Regions from separate parts of the uncultured Holdemanella sp. genome, predicted to be linked through region 1. Evidence: riboswitches for the same ligand, from Rfam matches in the RefSeq annotation. Region 1 holds a riboswitch; each other region holds the start of a gene.
What was found. A riboswitch is a leader RNA that binds a small molecule or an ion and turns the genes downstream of it on or off. The one in region 1 is predicted to bind thiamine pyrophosphate.
Positions count from the first base shown of each region.

Region 2: it holds a riboswitch for thiamine pyrophosphate, as region 1 does, so the genes downstream of both, Q3907_RS05580 (HAD family phosphatase) here and thiD (bifunctional hydroxymethylpyrimidine kinase/phosphomethylpyrimidine kinase) in region 1, are expected to answer to the same signal.
Region 3: it holds a riboswitch for thiamine pyrophosphate, as region 1 does, so the genes downstream of both, thiW (energy coupling factor transporter S component ThiW) here and thiD (bifunctional hydroxymethylpyrimidine kinase/phosphomethylpyrimidine kinase) in region 1, are expected to answer to the same signal.
Region 4: it holds a riboswitch for thiamine pyrophosphate, as region 1 does, so the genes downstream of both, Q3907_RS02300 (ABC transporter permease) here and thiD (bifunctional hydroxymethylpyrimidine kinase/phosphomethylpyrimidine kinase) in region 1, are expected to answer to the same signal.

Region 1 covers NZ_CATVYQ010000062.1:967-4,543, forward strand. The annotation lists gene cytX (putative hydroxymethylpyrimidine transporter CytX) at 1-792, opposite strand, end outside; gene thiD (bifunctional hydroxymethylpyrimidine kinase/phosphomethylpyrimidine kinase) at 789-1,598, opposite strand; TPP riboswitch at 1,715-1,814, opposite strand; gene Q3907_RS09705 (hypothetical protein) at 2,019-3,281, opposite strand; gene Q3907_RS09710 (ABC transporter ATP-binding protein) at 3,427-3,577, shown strand, end outside.
Region 2 covers NZ_CATVYQ010000023.1:2,982-6,558, reverse strand. The annotation lists gene Q3907_RS05590 (NAD(P)/FAD-dependent oxidoreductase) at 1-906, shown strand, start outside; gene Q3907_RS05585 (DUF1667 domain-containing protein) at 906-1,250, shown strand; TPP riboswitch at 1,256-1,355, shown strand; gene Q3907_RS05580 (HAD family phosphatase) at 1,404-1,994, shown strand; partial or broken gene Q3907_RS05575 (hydroxymethylpyrimidine/phosphomethylpyrimidine kinase) at 1,963-2,530, shown strand; gene Q3907_RS05570 (Rpn family recombination-promoting nuclease/putative transposase) at 2,807-3,577, shown strand, end outside.
Region 3 covers NZ_CATVYQ010000001.1:39,196-42,772, forward strand. The annotation lists gene ppdK (pyruvate, phosphate dikinase) at 1-106, shown strand, start outside; gene Q3907_RS00205 (YoaP domain-containing protein) at 332-1,081, shown strand; TPP riboswitch at 1,233-1,329, shown strand; gene thiW (energy coupling factor transporter S component ThiW) at 1,516-2,049, shown strand; gene thiM (hydroxyethylthiazole kinase) at 2,030-2,800, shown strand; gene thiE (thiamine phosphate synthase) at 2,797-3,426, shown strand; gene Q3907_RS00225 (GGDEF domain-containing protein) at 3,473-3,577, shown strand, end outside.
Region 4 covers NZ_CATVYQ010000007.1:13,830-17,406, forward strand. The annotation lists gene Q3907_RS02280 (DUF975 family protein) at 1-21, shown strand, start outside; gene Q3907_RS02285 (TraX family protein) at 18-728, shown strand; gene Q3907_RS02290 (RQC-minor-1 family DNA-binding protein) at 742-1,320, shown strand; gene Q3907_RS02295 (shikimate kinase) at 1,330-1,866, shown strand; TPP riboswitch at 1,898-1,984, shown strand; gene Q3907_RS02300 (ABC transporter permease) at 2,028-2,789, shown strand; gene Q3907_RS02305 (ABC transporter substrate-binding protein) at 2,786-3,577, shown strand, end outside.

The DNA of each region.
Region 1 (3,577 bases):
AGCATCCAGGAATGTTGTTGTAACCGTAGAGAATACAATGATCAATAATCCCGCAATACCCAAACCTGCTTTCAACATGATCTGTGCAATATCATATTCTCCTGTAAATAAAGCCGCACCTAAACCAATCAAATACATCCAGCAGCTAACGATTCCATACACAATACTACTAACTAAACTAGCCTTCACAGGATCTTCCGCTTCACGTGTATAGTCACTGATCAAAGGCAGCCAGCTCAAAGGCATCGCAATTGCAAGTTCAACACCTGCACCAAACGTCATTGCTTCTGTACATACAACTGCACTGTTTCCATCAAAGAAGATAAATTTGCTAAGCATTAAAGTCAAAACAAATAAAGCAACCATCGCAACTGTATTGATTTTTCCAAGGTTTGTAATACCAACACCAATCCATACAAGAATCAAGATACCAATAATCAAACACCAGATCCATGCACCTGTATGCATAATACCATCTGCCGCAAGTGCACCATCATAAATCATGATTGCTGTCCATCCAACAAGCTGCAGTACATTTAATGCCGCAAACAAAAGACAACCTTTCTGTCCAAAGCTCATCTTTGTAGAATCCATCGCACTTAAGCGCATTTTCCCACCAATAACACCAGCCAGGAACAATAAGATACAGCCAATGACATGTCCAGCCACAATGGCTAAAATACCATTTTTCAATCCTAAAGGTGCAAGATATGTACCTGTCAGTATTTCTGCAATAGAAACACCTGCACCAAACCAGATCAATGCATTTTCAAACAAAGAAGTTTTTTTCATTGAACATTCTCCTTTGCATATTCATTATCAATTGCGAATGAATGATCCATTGGTCCAGATCCCTTACCAAGATCAAGCATTGCATTCAATGCTCCAGAAATATAATCCTTTGCACGTTTTACGGATGTATCCAAATCATATCCCTTTGCAAGATTGGATGCGATAGCACTGGATAATGTACATCCTGTTCCATGTGTATTAGAGTTGTTAATACGTTTTCCATGAAACCATGTATATGCGTCATCTCTATACAACAGATCATTTGCATCATTGATTTGATGACCACCCTTTACCAGAATTGCACATCCAAATTTTTTAGAAATTTTTTCAGCAGCGATAATCATTTCTTCTTCATTTGCAATCTTCATATCCGCTAGAACTTCTGCTTCTGGAATATTTGGTGTAATGACTGTTGCTAAAGGCAACAATTCTTTTTTCAATGTTTCAATTGCATCATCACTAATAAGTTTTGCGCCGCTTGTTGCGACCATCACCGGATCCACAACAATGTTAGCTGCCTTATATTCCTGCAGTTTTGAAGCAATCATATGAATCAGATCAGAACTAGAAACCATTCCAATCTTCACAGCATCTGGATAAATATCTGTAAAGACTGCATCTAGCTGCTCCCCAAGAAATTCTGGTGTTACTTCCATAATTCCTGTAACACCTAATGTATTCTGTGCCGTTAGTGCTGTAATTGCACTCGTCGCAAATACGTGATTTGCGCACATTGTTTTGATATCCGCCTGGATACCAGCGCCTCCACTGGAATCACTTCCAGCGATTGTTAATGCTGTTTTCATTTTCTATCTCCTTCCTGCATTACTTTTTTAATGCGACATAAGGTGGTGCCCCCAATTTGCCGCCATATTCTAATCAAAAAACAAAAAGCTGCAGAAAAACCTAATCTGCAGCTAACATACAATAAAGATATCATCCCTACGTTGGCATTATCCAAATCAGGTTTCAGGGTCAAGGTCGAACCTACTCTCAGCCACTCAGCTCCCCATTTTTCAACATGTTTATTATAGTTCCTTTGTAACAAGTAAATCAATAATCATTCAATAATCTTTGTTGGTGATTTTCTCTTTTTGACTAGTCCTATTTATATGCTAACATCAAATAATATAGAGAGAATGTTCCTAATGAGAAATTGAATATGTATTTTATATCTAATATTATTATTAGTTTGATAAATAATTACTCGTTCGATTTCCGCTTTTTCAAATTGGTAACATATCACTGGTTGAATCTAAATATGTTTTCAAGTCTTTATAACGCTTGGTTTGTTCGACAAGCATACTTAATTCTTCATAAAAGAATTGTTTATATTTCCCCATAGTATTATCGATTATAATAGGTACTTTATTCACTATAAAATAGGATAGTTCATCATTGTCAGTTTGATATTTATATTTCAAAATGAAGTAGTTCAAAAGATTTTCGTATTGGCTATCACCTTTGTATACTTCTTTGGATTGTATAAAGGATTTAAGTTGATTGATTTTATTTGTCTTTTGATAAGAAATGCATAAATCGATACCTACAATATTCGCATAAGGGGAATCCATAGCTATATATTGTTCAAGATAATTTATGGCTATGTCGTACATATCAATTCTAAAGGCTTGTAGACCGATATTCTTTAGAAGTTGAGATATTTTAATTTTAGGTATGTTTGAATTGTGTGCTTCTACTATATGATTTATTTGAGAAACTAATTTTTCAAATTTTTCTTTTTCTGTATTTGAAAAGGCAAATCCTTTTAGAGAATAAATGTCGAGAAGACGAATATAATTGTTTTTACTGGAATATTCCTCTTCTAAATCTTGACAATAATCAAGCATTTCAGACAATTTGGATTGATTATATAAAATCATCATATGGTTTCCACGATTAATCATGCTGTTTGAATTTTTAAAATCAAAGTAGGAAAAATCATAAATTCCACTAATTGTTCGTTTCTTAAAAACTAGATCTATCATGACTTCATAGAGGTTAGAATTGATAATGTTTTTTAGGGAAATAATATATTCAGTGCTTTGAAGAGTCGGAAGTTCAAATGAGGAATAATAGGTGTAGATCCATTTGAAACACTCGTAGTATTCATGAAAGAAAATGTATTCTTTGAATGGATTTAATTGTTTTATATAGGATTCAGAGATGGATATAAGCTTTTCTAAATTATAATAATCGCAAGCATTTAATAAATCAGAAAAAATGGAAGTTGGCAGGAATTCTTCAATACAATAATCCGTATTGAATTTTAGATTCACCTTTTTTAGTAATTCTTCATAAATAGAATCGTTTTTAATAATAACACCCTGTTCTATTTTACTAAGTGTTTGTCGAGTGCATATTGGCTCATTATACTCATTTAACAAAAAAGAATTTTGTGATAGATGTTTAAATTGTTGAGTTCGATATAGATGGATTAGGTATCCAATTTTCTTTTTATCGGAATCATTGATCTTTAAATAATACATAGCATTCCTCGCTTCATAATTCACTTAATTTTAACACTTTTCATATTTGTGTAGAAGAATCAATTTTTGAAGCTAATTGTTAAAAAAGAAAGATAACGGGATGTGGTAGGTATATACTATTAAATTAAGTAGGGGATGGATGAGAATGTGTCGATATATATTGAGAAATAAAAAATATTTTATAGGTACATTGTGTACTAGTTTATTTGCGGGGGTTGTACCTTTGTTTTTGGCGTATGTAATCCAATTAATATCGGATGTTGCATTTAATAATCATTTTGAAAAAGCGGGTACAT
Region 2 (3,577 bases), on a different contig from region 1:
CGTGAAAGAACGCGTGGTGCGATTGCGATTCCAGGTACTAGAGCTTCGGGTGTGTTTACGGCTGGTGCTGCACAGCGATATGTGAATATTGAAGGGTATATGCCTGGCAAAAGAGTTGTAATCTTGGGCAGTGGTGATATTGGTTTGATTATGGCTCGTAGAATGACTTTGGAAGGTGCAAAAGTCTTGGCAGTTGTTGAAGTTATGCCTTATTCGAATGGTTTGAATCGTAATATTGTTCAGTGCCTACATGATTATGATATCCCATTGTATTTAAGTCATACAATTACAGATATTGTGGGTAAGTCTAGAGTAGAAAAGGTTGTTGTTTCTAAGGTGGATGAAAATAGAAATCCAATCGAAGGAACAGAAATGGAATTTGATTGTGACTGCGTCTTATTGTCGGTTGGATTAATTCCGGAAAATGAATTATCAAATGGATTAGGTGTTGAAATGGATACTAGAACACATGGTCCTGTTGTATATGAAAATATGGAGACTTCTATGGATGGAGTATTCGCTTCAGGTAATGTTGTGCATGTGCATGATCTTGTGGATTTTGTAAGTTTGGAAAGTGAAAAGGCTGGAATGGGTGCTGGTCAATATATTTTAAATGGGGAAGTACCTAAAGATCATGTTGTTAGAACGGTAAATGGAAATAATATTTCGTATGTGGTTCCGCAATATATTCGTAAAAACAATGTAGAAAAAAGTGTTGAACTTTCTTTCCGTGTAAGAAGACCGACACAACAGGTAAATATTGTCGTGAAGGATGGGGATACTGTAATCGCAAGGTTTAAAAAAGAGCATGTGATTCCAAGTGAAATGGAGAAGGTATCAATTCCTAAGATGTTGCTTGAAAAAGCAGATAAAGAATTGGTTGTATCTATTGAGGAGGATGCGTAATGAGAGAGTTAATTTGTATAACATGTCCTAAGGGTTGTCATTTAAAAGTTGATGAAGAAAATGATTATAAAGTAACTGGAAATGGTTGTCCTAGAGGTGCAATCTATGGAAAGAAAGAGTGTACGCACCCAATTCGTGTTGTGACAAGTACTGTAAAAATTGTGGGTGCTGAGATTGAGAGATTGAGTGTGAAAACCAATGGGGATATTCCAAAGGAAAAGATTTTTGATGTGATGAAGGAATTGAACCGTGTGGTAGTTAAGGCACCTGTACATCGCAAAGATGTGATTGTTTCTGATATTTGTGGTACGGGTGTTGATTTAGTCGCAACGAAAGACTTATAATATTGCTGTTAAAAAAGGGGAGCTTTTAAGCTGAGAGTAGGTTAGTCCTAGACCCAATAACCTGATTTGGATAATGCCAACGTAGGGAATTATATCTTTTTGATAGTGAGCTGCAGATTGGTTTTCTGCAGCTTTTTTCTTAATGGTGAGAAAATGAATTATTCTATTTTTGATGTGGATGGAACAATACTTGATTCAATGGAAGTATGGAATACTTTGGCGAGTCGATATATACAAAGTTTAGATAGGATTCCAGAAGAAAATCTTGATGAAATTGTTTCCAAAATGAGTTTAGAGCAAAGTGCAGAGTATTTAAAGAAGCATTATAAAATCAATAAATCAGAGGAAGTAATCATTTCTTCGGTGTTGAATCTTATATCCGATTTCTACAAGTATGAAGTGAATCTTATGCCTGGGTTTAAAGATTTTATTTCACATTTTGATTCAATGAATGTGATTGGTACGAGTTGTGATGAAGAGCTTGTAAAAATTGCGTTAAAAAGACTTGGGGTTCTAGATTATTTTAAAGACATTATAACTTGTTCAAAGGTGAATAAGCCAAAGGATGATCCGAATTTTTATTTGGCTTGTGCTAGTACTTTAAAACAAAGTCCGAAAGATATAGTTGTGTTTGAGGATGCAGACTATTGTATAGATGTGGCAAGAAAAGCTGGGTTTAAAGTAGTTAAAATAAAAGATTGGAGAGATTTAGATGCAAAGTGCATTGATAATTGCGGGAAGTGATTCAAGTGGAGGAGCAGGAATTCAAGCAGACATTAAGACGATGTGTGCTAACCATGTATTTGCGACAAGTGCAATTACGGCATTAACAGCGCAAAATACTTTGGGAGTAACAGGTATTATGGATGTAACGCCTGAATTTTTAGGTGAACAGTTAGATGAGATATTTACGGATATTTATCCAGATGCCGTAAAGATTGGAATGGTGTCAAGTTCTGGTTTGATAGAAATGATTGCAGAGAAACTAAAGGAATATAAGGCAAATTAATGATGCGAATGATTTATTATATAGAAATGATTCGTTTACTTGGTTTAAAGGAAAACGTATTCATAATTCAAATACTCATGGTACGGGATGTACTTTATCGAGTGCGATTGCTTCAAATCTTGCGAAAGGATTTGATTTAGATGCTTCGGTAAAACGTGCAAAAGATTATATTTCTGGCGCATTAGAAGCAATGCTAGATTTGGGCAAAGGCTCAGGACCTATGGATCATTCGTTTGCGATAGACAATGAATATACAACAGAATATAAATAATAATAAAAAGAAACCATTCTAGTGTTGGCGTCTAGAATGGTCTCTTTTTGTTTATTATTTTTTTTAGGAGAGAGATATGAATATTGGTTTATTTCTATATTCATTGCCTTATCTTTAAGGCACTTATAGAATAACATTCCTTGTTGTCATAAATTTAGTATAACTTTGGTAAATGTTGTGAAATCAGATTGAATTATGTGAAATTATCAAAATATGCATCTTTTTTTGAAAAACCTCAATTTATTTCGTATATGAGATAGGAGGTGATGAAATCACATGAATAAATCAAAAGATAAAACAATGAAAGAATTTCTAGAAAACAATGCCTATTTTGTCGACTTCTTTAATGCGTACTTCTTTGATGGAGAAAGAGTTCTTAAACCTGAAAACTGTATGGAACTTGATTCAGAGATGAATGATTCAAATATGGATCTAGAAAAGCATGTGGATGTAATTCGTAAGTATAATGATGGAAATTTTTATAGTGCATTCATTATTGAGAATCAAAGTTATGTGGATGCTTCGATGGTTGTAAGAGCGGCTGCATATGAGTTTGTAGCTTATGATCGAATGTTAAAGAAGTCAAAGAAGAATAAAACGAAAGAAAAACTACCCATGGTGCACATTCTAGTATTTTATACAGGCGAAAAGCCTTGGAATGCAGCTAGTAAGCTTTCTGAGTTAGTAGAGGTGGGTGAAAGGTTTGAATCCTATTTTCATGACTACCAAATGAATCTGATTGAAATCGCAGGGAATACTTCATATAATTTTAATGAAGAAGATGTGTATAATCTATTCTACATATGTCGAAGTATTTATGATCAATCTATTTATGAAGGAACGATCAATGGCTTTGGGCTTGTGAAAAGCAGTGTGTTAAAAGTCGTCAAGACATTGACGGATGTAGAATGGTTGGATTTAGAAGAATTAGAGGAAAAGGAGAAGATTGAAATGTGTGAAGCTGAAAAGAGATGGCTTGAAGTAAAGTCAAAGGAATGGGAAGCTGAAGGGATAAAAAAAGGCATCGAACAAGGAATTGAACAGGGT
Region 3 (3,577 bases), on a different contig from region 1:
TGAATTCTGTCATAGAGTTGGATTGAACTACGTATCTTGTTCACCATATCGTGTACCAATCGCTAGACTTGCTGCTGCACAGGCTGTCATTAAATTCGATAAATAAAACACTTAGGAGTTGATTGATTTCAACTCCTTTATATGTTACGTGTTGTTTAGCGTGATTATATATAAAATAATCGTATAATTTTCGATGTATTTTTATCGATTTTTGACACTAAATTACACGAATACCTGATAATGAATCATTAAGATGAAACTGATATAAACAGTAATTTTGAGTTGATTGATTTCAACTTCTTTTAGTATACTGATTTTGAGGTGTTGAATCATGGATTATGTATATGTCACAAAAGAAAATATAGAACAAGAACACATTTGTTGTGCCATAAGTAATAATTCAGATGTTCAAGTAAGATCAAAGAAAGATTGGTTGTCTTGTCGTTTTGAAGAAGGTCTTGTCTTTATTAAATCAAGTGTAAGAGGGAAATGTTTTATTGAATATATTCCGGCAAACAATGCGTGGATTCCACTCACTGCAGATCATTATATGTATATTGATTGTCTATGGGTTTCTGGATCTTTAAAGGGACATGGATATTCCAATGAATTATTAAATATGTGTATTGAGGGCAGCAAGAAGAAGGGAATGGATGGAATTTGTATCTTATCTAGTAAAAAGAAAATGCCGTATCTTGCAGATCCTAAGTTTTTAACATATAAAGGTTTTAAAGTGTGTGATGAAGCGAGCAATGGAATACAATTGTGGTATTTAGCTTTTAATGATTCGGATGCACCTAAATTTAAATCTTGTGCGAAAGAATGTCATATCGAAGAGTCTGGTTTTGTCTTGTATTATACAAGCCAATGTCCTTTTAATGCGAAGTATGCTCCGATTATCGAGAATGTTTCAAAAAAACAAAATATAGAATTTAAAGCGATTCATCTAGATACAAAAGAAAAGGCGCAAAATGCGCCAACACCTATCACCACATATGCGCTATTTTACAATGGTGATTATGTAACGAATGATGTTATGAATGAGAAGAAGTTTTTAAAAGTTGTTGAAAAGCTAAAATAAGCATTAATTATCTTGAGATAGGATGGTTTTGAATAATAAATACAACATATAGAATAAGAAGATAGATAAGAAATAATTTTTGTATTGTTTCATGATTGATTACATATTGGCTTGCACTTTGTATTGTTTTGTACTAAAATTCTAAATGTAGTAAATAAATCTGGGGAGCTATTGCTGAGAGGAAGTTCGACTTCGACCCATTAAACCTGACGGATAATGCCGGCGTAGGAAGTATAGATGTGTTTTTGACCTGTCTTTTTACGTTGCAGGTCTTTTTATTTTACTACCTTACTGTAGGGGAGCGCCTAGAGTATAGAAAACAAGCGAGGGAGCCTGAATTGACAGGATGAGAGAGGACTGTTTGTCTAATACCGAAACCACAGATGGTTTTTTGCGTGTTTTCTAGGCCATCTGTATCTGTAGGAGGTAGTATTATGAATAAACACAATTACTTATTAAGCCTAGTCTTTTTTTCAATGATGGTAGCTGTTGGAGTGGTCATTTCACCCATTTTACGTGTGGAAGGAATGTGTCCTATGGCACACCTTATTAATATCACAATGGCTGTATTTATGGGGCCTTGGTATTCATTTCTTTGTGCTTTAGCTATTGGTTTAATTCGTATGGCTGTAATGGGAATTCCACCATTGGCTTTAACGGGAGCTATTTTTGGAGCTACATTATCTGGTATTTTATATCGTGTTAGTAAAGGAAAAATCTGGGCTGCCGTACTTGGTGAAATCATTGGTACTGGTTTAATTGGTTCTGTTCTTTCATATCCAGTAATGACTTATTTATGGGGTAGAACTGGACTTACTTGGATGTTCTATGTACCTAGCTTTTTAATGGGTACAATTATCGGTGGAAGTATTGCGTATGTTCTATTGAAGTCAATGTCTCGTAGTGGTATCCTAGAAAATATTCAAAGAAAGTTAGGAGTGCAAAAATTTGTTGAAACAAACAAATAATTTGATTCACTGTATCACAAATCCGATATCAATTAATGATTGTGCAAATCTTATATTAGCTTTGGGGGCTAAGCCAATTATGGCTTGTCACCCCGATGAAGTTGATGATATCACTTGCCATTCTGCGGCTTTGGCATTAAATTTAGGTAACTTTGATGATGTAAGAGCTAAGTCTATGATGATTAGTGCTAAGTGTGCCAAAGAAAATAAAATTCCATTCATTTTAGATTTAGTTGGAGTGGCTTGTTCAACACTTCGATTGAATTATGCCAAAGAACTTGTTTCTTTATATTGCCCAACCGTCATTAAAGGCAATATCAGTGAGTGTAAGGCTTTTTATGGAATGACAAGTCATGCGCATGGTGTAGATGCAGATATTCAAGATGAAGAGAATATTTATGAAAGTTGTAAGTGGCTAAAAGATATGGCTTTAAATCTTGGTTGTGTAGTTGTGTGTAGCGGTAAAATTGATGTCATTACAGATGGTAAAGAAGTGAATTTAATCTCAAATGGTTGTGACATGCTTTCAAGAATTACAGGAACAGGATGCATGTTAAATGTTGCGATTGCTACATTTTTGGCTAGTTTTCCACCGCTTAATGCTTGTGTAAAGGCAACTTGTTATTATGAGGTAGCGGCAGAAAAGACAGAGTGTAATGGTCCAGGAACTTTCCATATGCATTTTATGGATGAAATCTATAAGCTTACTAGTTTTGATGAATCTTTGTTTAAAATTGAGGTGTTAGGATGAAAAAAGTAGATTATACATTATATTTTATTACTAATTCAGATGGGTATGATGAAGAAACATTCTTAAATAAAGTAAAAGGAGCATGTCTTGGTGGCGCAACAATCATTCAGCTTCGTGAAAAAAATAAGTCGACTTTAGAGTATTATGAACTCGCTTTAAAAGTAAAAGAGATTACTGATTTTTATCATATTCCATTAATTATTGATGATCGTATCGATGTCGCAATGGCTGTAGGATGTGGTGTTCATTTAGGAAATGAAGATATGCCTATTTCCATTGCTCGTAAAATTATGGGTGAAAATTGTATTATTGGGGCTACCGCAAAAACAGTAGAGGTTGCCAAAAAAGCAGAAGCCGATGGTGCTGATTACTTAGGTTGTGGTGCCATCTATCCGACAAAGACGCATGTGAAGACAAAGATTACAAGTGTTGAAACACTAAATGATATTTGTACAGCTGTCAATATTCCAGTTTGTGCGATTGGAGGATTAAATAAAGATAATCTTTCTGTTTTAGAAAAAAGTCCTATTCAAGGGGTTTGTGTTGTATCGGCCATTATGGATCAAAAGGATACAAAAAAGGCGGCTGAAGAATTAATACAATCAATTCAAAAAATTGTGGCATAACAAATGCCACTTTTATTTTTGTAAAATATAACCTACAATAATAAGTATGAGGAAAAGAAAAATATTAATACTTTCAATCACCATTGTTGCCGTAGCTCTTATACTTGAAACGTGTATTCTTAAATATGTGAACGATAAAAATGCACAAACA
Region 4 (3,577 bases), on a different contig from region 1:
GGAGAAGGTGTTACAGGATGATAAAAAAGTTAAATGGAAATCAAATCAAGATGATTGCGATCATTGCGATGTTTATGGATCATTTCGCAACTACATTTTATCCGAATTATGAAAAATTCTGGTGGCTTTTATTGATACATTTAATTGGACGAGTGGCAGCACCTATTATGTGGTTTATGGTGGTTGAAGGTTATACGCATACGCATAGTTTAAAGAAATATTTAGAAAGATTATTGATTTTTTCAATTATCGCTCACTTTGCGTATAACTTCTGTTTTGGCATATCTTTGATTCCATTTAAAGAATCCTTCTTAAATCAAACAAGTATTATTTGGCCACTATTCTTATCGGTGATTGGTTTATGGGTAGAAGATCAAGATTGGAAAGATGTAAAGAAAATAGGTTGTATTCTAATTCTTTGTTTGTTGGCATTTCCAAGTGATTGGTCATGCTTTCCAGTTCTTTGTACAAACCATATTTACAAAAATCAAGGTAATTTAAAAAAACAAGTATTAGGTATGGCCTTATATATTTCCATGTATGTAATAGTCTATTGTTTATGTATTGATGTAGTTTATGGTTTGTTGCAGTTTGGAATTGTTTTAGTATATCCAATTATGTCTTTATATGATGGAACAAGAGGAAAGAGTACATTTATGAAATGGTTCTTCTATTGGTTCTATGTGGGACATTTAATTTTGTGTGGATTGATTCGTGTAATGATGTAGAGGAAAAACATGTATGAGTAAAAAAGTACGTAGAGTGCCAGTTATTCTGGATGCAGGAGAAATTAAAGATTTACCACAAGAGGATATACAAATGATTTTAAGAGGGGCAGATGAATTGATTTCGACTGGTGGAAGAAGTATGCTGGCGAAAATATTAAAGGGTTCAAAGGATAAAAAGATATTTGAACATAAACTAAATGAATGTCCTGCTTATGGATATTATCAAGATATGAAGTTGGATGATATCACAAAATGCATTGATTGGATGATCAAGAAAGATTATCTCAGAATTGAGTACGATTATCGTCTACCTTTATTGGTGTTTTCAGATAAAGGATGGCAAATCGAAAAAGAAACCTTTGCCCAAGAACTTTATCAGAAAATCTGTTTAGATGTAGAAGAAAAAAAGGCTCGTGTTCTATTTGAGATGAAAGAAGTAAATAGACAGGTTGTCATGCGTGTGCTTGATAAAATAGAGAAAGATGGAACAGAGGAATTTCTACCTTACTTAGAAGCATGGAAGATGTTGGAAGTAAAGAAGGTTGCAGCAAGAATTGCAGAAGTAGAAAATAAGATAAGTAGGCGTATATAGAGGTGCAAAATGAAAATATTAATTTTTGGGATGGGTAACATTGGAAAGAGTACTGTTGGTGAGTTGTTGGCAAAGAAAATAGGTTACGATTTTATCGATATGGATACGAAAATCAAAGAAAAGTATGGAACAATGCTTGGTTTTCAAGATGAATATAATGATCAATATGAACGGGATGAATTGCGTGCAGAAATGATTTCTTCTTGGATTCAAGAAAATGAAAATGTAGTGATTGCCTTAAGTCCTATTGCGTATTTAGATGCATATGAAGATTTCTTTGAAGATTCAGATATTATTTGTTTCGACTTAACGGATCGAACAGAAAATATTTTTAAACGCTTGGTATTCACGGATGATAATGATAATCTTTTGCACATCCCACAATCGTATCTAAATAAGCATAAGGCATATTATATGCGAGAAATACAGGCGGATTTTGATTATTTCCATACTTTATATGCATCAAAAATGGATTCGATTTCAATGGATGGTAAAAGTTTAGATGAAATTGTAGAGGATATATGCCAGAAATATAAATTAGTCTAAGATTGTGATATAATCGATGGGCAAGTAAAAACACACATGACAGGGGTGCAATTGCTGAGAAAAACCCTTATTACCTGATCTGGTTAATTCTAGCGTAGGGAGTCATATCGATTGATAGTGGCACTCTAGGGTGCCTTTTTTATTTTGGAAAGGAGGCAATAATGAAGAAAAATCGTAGAATTGTCATGCCGTTGCTTGTGTTTATTCTAGTGATTGGTAGCTGGGAATTATATGTTCGTGCATTTGATATTTCACTTTATATTTTGCCTAGCCCATCAAAAATCATCAGTACTCTTATTGAGAATATGGATATTTTGATGCAACATTCACTTGTTACATTGGAAGAATCTGTTTTAGGACTGTTGATAAGTACTTTCTTTGCGATAGTGATTTCCATTGGTATGGATCTATCCAAAACATTTAAGACAAGTATTTATCCATATTTAATTGTGACACAAACCGTTCCCATTATGGTTTTAGGACCTTTATTTTCAATTTGGTTTGGATTTGATTTGTTGCCTAAAATCTTGATTGTTATATTTATGTGCTTTTTTCCTATTGCGATATCCTTTACGGATGCTTTGTCGCAAGTGAGTGAAAAAGAAATCAATTTATTAAAAAGTTTTGGTGCCAATCTATTTCAAATCTATAAAATTGTTAAGATTCCTTCTGGTGCCATTGGCTTATTTTCAGGATTAAAAGTAGCGGCTACTTATTGTGTTGGCGGAGCTATTGTAGGTGAATGGCTTTCAAGTAGAGCAGGACTTGGCTATTATATGCTTCGTGTGAAAAATGGGTATATGTTAGATAAAGTTTTTGCGTGTGTATTGATGATTATATTTTGGAGCATCTTATTGAATTTAGGGGTGTCTTTATTGGAAAAAATATTGTTTCCACATTTACGAAAAGGAGAAAGAAAATGAAAATTTTAAAAGCAATGTGTGCAGCTGCAGTTGCGTTAAGCTTAGTTGGCTGTGCTCAAACATCAAATTCAGATGACAAATTGACTAAGGTTACATTGATGTTGGATTATACGCCAAACACAAACCACACTGGTTTTTATGTGGCAAAAAACAAGGGGTATTATAAAGAAGCTGGTTTAGATGTAGATATTATTGAACCAGGTGATAATGCGACAACTTCTATGGTTGCAGCCGGAAAAGCTGATTTTGGCGTTTCTTACCAGGAAGATGTTACATATGCCTTAACTAGTGAAGATCCACTTCCAATTAAAACGATTGCGACAATTATTCAACATAATACTTCTGGATTTGTTTCTTTGAAGAGCGCAAACATCAATTCTGTAAAGGATTTTGAAGGAAAGACATATGCAGGATGGGGAGCACCAAGTGAAGAAGCCGTTATTAAAGCGGTTATGAATGAAGCGGGTGCTGATTTTAGTAAATTAAACATTGTAGGATCAGACGGATCTGGTATTGCAGGACTTAGTGATGAAGTAGGAAAGAATAAAGTGAATCTTGGATGGGAATTCTATGGTTGGGCTATTATTAAAGCGTTACAAGATGGATATGATTTAAACTATATGCCTCTAGCTGATTTAGATAGCCGTTTGGATTACTATACTCCAGTAATTATCACAAACAATAAAATGATCAAGAAGAATTCAGATACAATCAAGAAGTTTATGGAAGCTACTAAAAAAGGATATGAATATGCGATTGATCATCCAAGTAAAGCAGCTGAAATTTTA